2 regions of the Paraburkholderia sp. BL18I3N2 genome follow, and region 2 is predicted to be linked to the other one. Evidence: riboswitches for the same ligand, from Rfam matches in the RefSeq annotation. Region 2 holds a riboswitch; the other holds the start of a gene.
What was found. Region 2 has a riboswitch for thiamine pyrophosphate ahead of thiC (phosphomethylpyrimidine synthase ThiC). Riboswitches for the same ligand answer to the same signal wherever they lie in the genome.
Positions count from the first base shown of each region.

Region 1: it holds a riboswitch for thiamine pyrophosphate, as region 2 does, so the genes downstream of both, B0G75_RS32640 (FAD-dependent oxidoreductase) here and thiC (phosphomethylpyrimidine synthase ThiC) in region 2, are expected to answer to the same signal.

Region 1 is NZ_PVNC01000019.1:81,512-84,919, forward strand. Features, by position in the region: gene B0G75_RS32635 (ABC transporter ATP-binding protein/permease) at 1-430, opposite strand, end outside; TPP riboswitch at 812-935, shown strand; gene B0G75_RS32640 (FAD-dependent oxidoreductase) at 1,152-2,282, shown strand; gene thiS (sulfur carrier protein ThiS) at 2,364-2,561, shown strand; gene B0G75_RS32650 (thiazole synthase) at 2,634-3,408, shown strand, end outside.
Region 2 is NZ_PVNC01000007.1:99,502-102,909, forward strand. Features, by position in the region: gene B0G75_RS20240 (thioredoxin family protein) at 1-236, opposite strand, end outside; gene B0G75_RS20245 (GreA/GreB family elongation factor) at 676-1,086, shown strand; TPP riboswitch at 1,238-1,356, shown strand; gene thiC (phosphomethylpyrimidine synthase ThiC) at 1,450-3,381, shown strand.

The DNA.
Region 1 (3,408 bases), on a different contig from region 2:
CGTCGCTGATCCGCTGGTCGGGGTTGTCGGCGAGGCGGTCGCGCTCGATGCGGTAGAACGCGCTGTCCTTCAGCCACTCGTTCAGATAGCGCGTGGTCAGCCACTGGCGCCAGCGGAAGCCGAGCATCTGGCGCAGATAACGGCCGTACACCGCGAGAATGATGAAGCCGAACGCGAGCCCCGAGAACACCATCAGCAGGTGGGGGAAGTCGTGCACATTCTTGGTTTGCAGCGCGTTGTAGAAGTCGGCGCTCCAGCGGTTCAGCCGTACGTTGATCCACACCACGAGCAGATTCATCACGATGATCGCGATGAGGAGGCCCCATGCCGTTTTTCGTTCTTCGGAAACCCAGTAGGGTTTGATCAGGCTCCAGGCGGAGACTTTTTCGTCCGGCGGCAGCACGGGGGTGGCAGAGGTATTCGGTGTCATGAGCATCCTGAAGTAGTGCTGGCCCATTCGGGGCTGACCCATTTTGGGCGAGCCCGTCGGCGGGCTGCCCTGCGGCGGGTTTGCGGTACATGCCCGGGCGTCGTGCTCGACGAACGCCCGCCCGGGTGAGCGTCAGATTCTGGCGTGAAGCCCTTAAGCGAAAATTAATTTGCGCTGCGAGGTCCCGCGCCGGTGCCGCTGCGAGGATGGCGGGACGGCGTGCCGCCCGCGCCGCGCTCGTGCGGCATCCTGTGCTGGCATTGTGCCAGAGCGCCGCCGTCGGCCGCATTGATAACGTCAAAGATGGTGCCGGATCAAATCGCGCGCGACGCGGCCAGCCGCTGGTTTGCGGGCGCCGCGCCTTTTATGGTCTAATGACCTTCGACGAAACAGGGGTGCTTCGCGCACAGGCGGCATGATTTTCATGGCGCAGCGGCGAGGCTGAGAGACACCCTTTGCACCCGATCCGGGTAATACCGGCGCGGGAAGTTTCCGGAAGCAGCCAGTCTTCCATTCCCCGCCGGGCAGCGTCCGTCATTGGATCGCGCATTGTCCGGCCGGCCTCACCCGCCGGTTTCGTCCTGGGTACGTGCGTTGTGTTGCCGTACGGAAAGGACTCGATGACCGCCTATTCTTCAGATATGTGTTTTGCTCTTCGTCACGCCGCCTTCGGCGCGCCGTGCTTCAGCTTTGCTTGCCGTCCTGAAACGGAGTGTGCGCGATGACGCGTTCTGCACAACCCGATTTCGCCGTGCTCGGCGGTGGCCTGTGCGGGCGGCTTGTGGCGTGGCGTCTCGCCGGACAGGGGCATCGCGTGGCGCTTTATGAGCGTGGCGATGCCGCCGGTACGCAATCGGCCGCGTGGGTCGCCGCGGCGATGCTGGCACCGCTCGCGGAAGCCGCCAGCGCAGAACTGCTGATCACGCGCCTCGGCGCGAGTTCGCTCGAAACGTGGCCGCAAGTGCTGGCCGAGTTGCCCGAGCCCGTGTTTTATCAACGCAATGGCACGCTGGTCGTGTGGCATCACTCGGATCGAACCGAAGCGCCGCTGTTCGAACGCCGGGTGCGTTCGAATGCGCCCGCTGAACTGCTGGACGGCGGTTTCGTCACGCTGGCAGGCGCGCAGCTCGGCGCCGCCGAGCCTGCTTTGGCGGGCCGCTTTAGCCAAGGTTGGCTGCTGCCACGTGAAGGCCAACTGGATAACCGCCAGGTGCTCACAGCGCTGGCCGCGGGTATCGCGCAACGCGGCGTCGACACGCACTGGAATACGCCGGTCGACGAGCGTGCGCTGCCGCCCGCGCGTATCACGATCGACTGCCGCGGCCTCGGCGCGAAGCCCGTGCTGCCCACGCTGCGCGGCATTCGTGGCGAAGTCGCGCGCGTGCATGCGCCCGGTATCAAGCTGACGCGGCCGGTGCGGCTGCTGCATCCACGCTATCCGCTCTACATCGCGCCGAAGCAGGACGATCTCTACGTGATCGGCGCGACCGAAGTGGAAGGCGAGGACATGTCGCCGGTCAGCGTGCGCTCCGCGCTCGAACTGCTGAGCGCGGCGTTTTCCGTGCATCCCGGCTTCGGCGAGGCACGCATCCTCGAACTGAATTCGCAGTGCCGCCCAACTTTGCCGGACCACCGTCCGGCCTTGCTGTGGGACGGCGCGCAGACATTGCGCGTGAACGGCCTGTACCGGCACGGCTACATGATCGTGCCCGAAGTCGCCGACGAAGCCGTGCGCTTCGCCGCGGCGCTGCTCGACGGGCGCATCGGCGACGCCGATGCCTTCGCCGACTGGCAGCGCGACGCGCGCTGGAGCGAGCTCTTTCAACTGGATTCCGCGCGGGAGCCGGCATGAGCGTTGCGCGACTCGTCATTGCGCAGACGAGCACTGCACGTCACGCCGCTTTCGCCATCGACTGAAACGTATTCGAACACCATGGACATTCATATCAATCAGAAGCCGTTGTCGCTGCCCGAAGGCGCGACCGTCGCCGACGCGCTCACCGCGTTCGGCGCACGTCCGCCGTTTGCGGTCGCGCTGAACGGCGACTTCGTGGCGCGCGCCCAGCATGCGGCGCGCGCGCTGCAAGCGGGCGACAAGCTCGATGTCGTGCAACCCGTGGCCGGCGGCTGAACGTCCGCCGCGCACTGCGGGAACACCGGATTGCCGGAGACAGGATTGCTGGAGACAAACAGGATTATGCAAATGACTTCCCCCCAAACCGCCGACGCGCTCACGCTCTACGGCCAGACCTTCGCGAGCCGCGTGCTGCTCGGCACCTCGCGCTACCCGTCGCTGCAATCGCTGTCCGATTCCATCGACGCCGCGCGGCCCGGCATGGTGACCGTCGCGCTGCGCCGGCAGATGAACGAGGGCGGCGCGGAAGCCGGCTTCTTCGATCTGCTGAAGCGCCATGGCGTGCCGCTGCTGCCGAACACGGCCGGCTGCCTGACCGTCGGCGAGGCGGTGACGACCGCGCATATGGCGCGCGAAATCTTCGAGACCGAGTGGATCAAGCTCGAACTGATCGGCGATGACTACACGCTGCAGCCCGACCCGGTCGGTCTGATCGAAGCGGCCGCGCAACTGATCAAGGACGGCTTCAAGGTGCTGCCGTATTGCACCGAAGACCTGGTGATCGGCCGCCGTCTGCTGGACGCCGGCTGCGAAGCGCTGATGCCGTGGGGCGCGCCGATCGGCACCGGCAAGGGCGTGATCAACCCCTATGGGCTGCGTGTGTTGCGGGAGCGTCTGCCGGACGTGCCGCTGATCGTCGACGCCGGTCTCGGTGTGCCGTCGCACGCGGCGCAGGTGATGGAATGGGGTTTCGACGGCGTGCTGCTGAACACGGCTGTGTCGCAGGCGACCCACCCCGACGCGATGGCGCGCGCCTTCGCGCTGGGTGTCGAAGCGGGCCGCCAGGCTTTTCTGGCGGGACCGATGGCCGAGCGCGAAAGCGCGCACGCGAGCACGCCGGTGG
Region 2 (3,408 bases):
TGCGTCGCGCCGCTGTTCTTCCATTGGCTCAGCCAGTTGTCGGCGGGCGGGCAGCTATTGCAGCCTTCACTGCTGTACAGCTCGACCAGCGCCACGCGATGCGCCGGGCTATGCGCGCTGCAGATGGCGCCGGCCGCGTCCGCGAGACCGCTGGTCACAAGCGTGGTCAGCGCGACAGCGAGCGCGATGCTTCGAGTGAAGCGCCGATCGTCTCGGCGGGGTCCGGCGGTTTGCATGGCGTGCTCCAATCAGGATCTGCACGTTTGTCGAACCGCACGCCCGGTTATGACAGCCCGTTCCAACTTTTTTCCTGAAGCGCGAAGACGCCGGGCGATGCACGACTCGCGTGCTAACATTAGCCTTTCTATTGCGCGCGTTCAGTCAGATGAATGGCGGCGTCCTCTTCACTCTCTTTCGTTACCCGCCGGCTACCTCGATGCGCTTTCCGACTTCCCGTGCCTTCTTCCGCTTGCGCCCCCGTCGCGCAACCGGCTGCGCGCGCGCGGAACTCATGCCGCGTCGCGCCGGCGAGCCGTCCCGAACGCTCCCGCTCCACGCCGCCCGGCGCCCGATCTAACGCTGCTCGCTCCATTGCCTGAGCCGCGTTGCCGGGCTCCGGGCCGATCTCATCCGCACGCTGTTTCCTCAAATGTAGATCGAATTGGAGTACCCGTCGTGAAAAAGACGAAAACCTGTTATCTCACCGAACTCGACGTCGCCCGTCTCGAGAAACACGCTGCCAGAGCCGGCGCGCAAGCGCATTTGCAAGACATGCTCGACGACGTGCTGGAACGCGCCGTGATCGTCGATTCGCGCGAGATTCCGGCCAACGTCGTCACGATGAACTCACAAGCCACGCTGGTCGACGAAACTAGCGGCGAGGAGATGACCTGGACCGTCGTCTATCCGCCCAATGCGGACTTCGCGCACGGCCGCCTGAATGTGTTCTCGCCCGCCGGCATCGCCTTGCTCGGCGCCAAACGCGGCGAGCGCATCCGCTTCACGCCGCCGAGCGGCACGGAGAAAGTGCTGAAGCTGGAAAAGATCCTGTTTCAGCCCGAAGCCGCCGACGATTTCACGTTGTAAGCAACGCCCCGCACGTCACGCGTAATTTTTTCGGCATCATCTCCGGCTGCCCCGTCGATCCACAGAAGCGCGTAGCGGCCTGCTGCTATTTCCGTCATTCGAATTTTCTAGATGGGTTGCCAAGCAGCGGGCGGCCGGTGTATCGTGTGCGCTGCTAACGCGGGGGTCCTGCGTCGCACGGAGGTCGGAGGTCCGTGCTGCGTGGGTGAGAAATACCCTTTGAACCTGATCTGGATAATGCCAGCGCAGGGAAGCGTACGGATTTCGCACCCAAGCCTTATCGCCTCATCTCTCGCGAATTCCGACTACTTCCGTCTCGTCTCCTGCTTAGCCGCCCCATATAGCTTTGCATAGGAGATACAGATGAACGCCAATCCGAAGTTCCTTTCCGCCGACGCTCACGTCGACGAAGCCGCTGTCGCGCCGCTGCCGAATTCCCGCAAGGTCTACGTGACCGGCTCGCGTGCCGACATCCGCGTGCCGATGCGCGAAATCTCGCAGGCCGATACGCCCGACAGCTTCGGTGGCGAAAAAAATCCGCCGGTCTATGTCTACGACACGTCGGGCCCTTACTCCGATCCGGAAGCGAAGATCGACATCCGCGCCGGTTTGCCCGCACTGCGCCAGGCCTGGATCGAAGAGCGCGGCGACACCGAAGCGCTGACGGGTCTGTCGAGCGACTTCAGCCGCGAGCGCGCAGCCGACACGGCCACCGCCGATCTGCGCTTCAAGGGCCTGCATCGCACGCCGCGCCGCGCGATCGCCGGCAAGAACGTCTCGCAGATGCACTACGCGCGGAAAGGCATCATCACGCCGGAAATGGAATACATCGCGATTCGCGAGAACCAGCGCCGTGCCGAGTATCTGGAAAGCCTCAAAACGAGCGGCCCGAACGGCGAAAAGCTCGCGGCGATGATGGGCCGCCAGCACCCGGGCCAGGCATTCGGCGCGAGCGCGTTCGGCCCGAACGGCCTCACGGCGATCACCCCGGAATTCGTGCGCGAAGAAGTGGCGCGCGGCCGCGCGATCATCCCGAACAACATCAATCACCCGGAAAGCGAACCGATGATCATCGGCCGCAACTTCCTCGTGAAGGTGAATGCGAACATCGGGAACTCGGCGGTGACGTCCTCCATCGGCGAGGAAGTCGACAAGATGACGTGGGCGATCCGCTGGGGCGGCGATACGGTGATGGATCTGTCGACCGGCAAGCATATCCACGAAACGCGCGAGTGGATCATCCGCAATTCGCCGGTGCCGATCGGCACGGTGCCGATTTACCAGGCGCTGGAAAAGGTCAACGGCAAGGCCGAAGACCTGACGTGGGAAATCTTCCGCGACACGCTGATCGAACAGGCCGAGCAAGGCGTCGATTACTTCACGATTCACGCGGGCGTGCGTCTGCAATACGTGCCGCTCACGGCCAAGCGCATGACGGGCATCGTCTCGCGCGGCGGCTCGATCATGGCGAAGTGGTGCCTCGCGCATCACAAGGAAAGCTTCCTGTACGAGCATTTCGAAGACATCTGCGAAATCATGAAGGCGTATGACGTGGCCTTCTCGCTCGGCGACGGCCTGCGTCCCGGCTCGATCTACGACGCCAACGACGAAGCGCAGCTCGGCGAACTGAAAACGCTCGGCGAACTCACGCAGATCGCGTGGAAGCACGACGTGCAGACCATGATCGAAGGCCCCGGCCACGTGCCGATGCAGTTGATCAAGGAGAACATGGACCTGCAACTGGAATGGTGTGACGAAGCGCCGTTCTACACGCTGGGACCGTTGACGACCGACATCGCTCCGGGCTACGACCACATCACGTCGGGCATTGGCGCGGCGATGATCGGCTGGTTCGGCACGGCCATGCTCTGCTACGTCACGCCGAAGGAACACCTCGGGCTGCCGAACAAGGACGACGTCAAGACCGGCATCATCACGTACAAGCTGGCCGCGCACGCCGCCGATCTGGCGAAGGGCCATCCGGGCGCGCAGGTGCGTGACAACGCGCTCTCCAAGGCGCGCTTCGAATTCCGTTGGGAAGACCAGTTCAACCTCGGTCTCGATCCGGACAAGGCGCGCGAATTCCACGACGAAACGCTGCCCAAGGATTCGGCAAAGGTCGCGCATTTCTGCTCGATGTGCGGCCCGCACTTCTGCTCGATGAAGATCACGCAGGACGTGCGCGAGTTCGCCGCGCAACAAGGCGTCACCGACGACGAAGCATTGAAGAAAGGCATGGAAGTGAAGTCGATCGAGTTCATGAAGAAAGGCGCTGAGATTTATCAGCGGCAGTAAGGTTCGACTCGCGGATCGGGCGTCGTC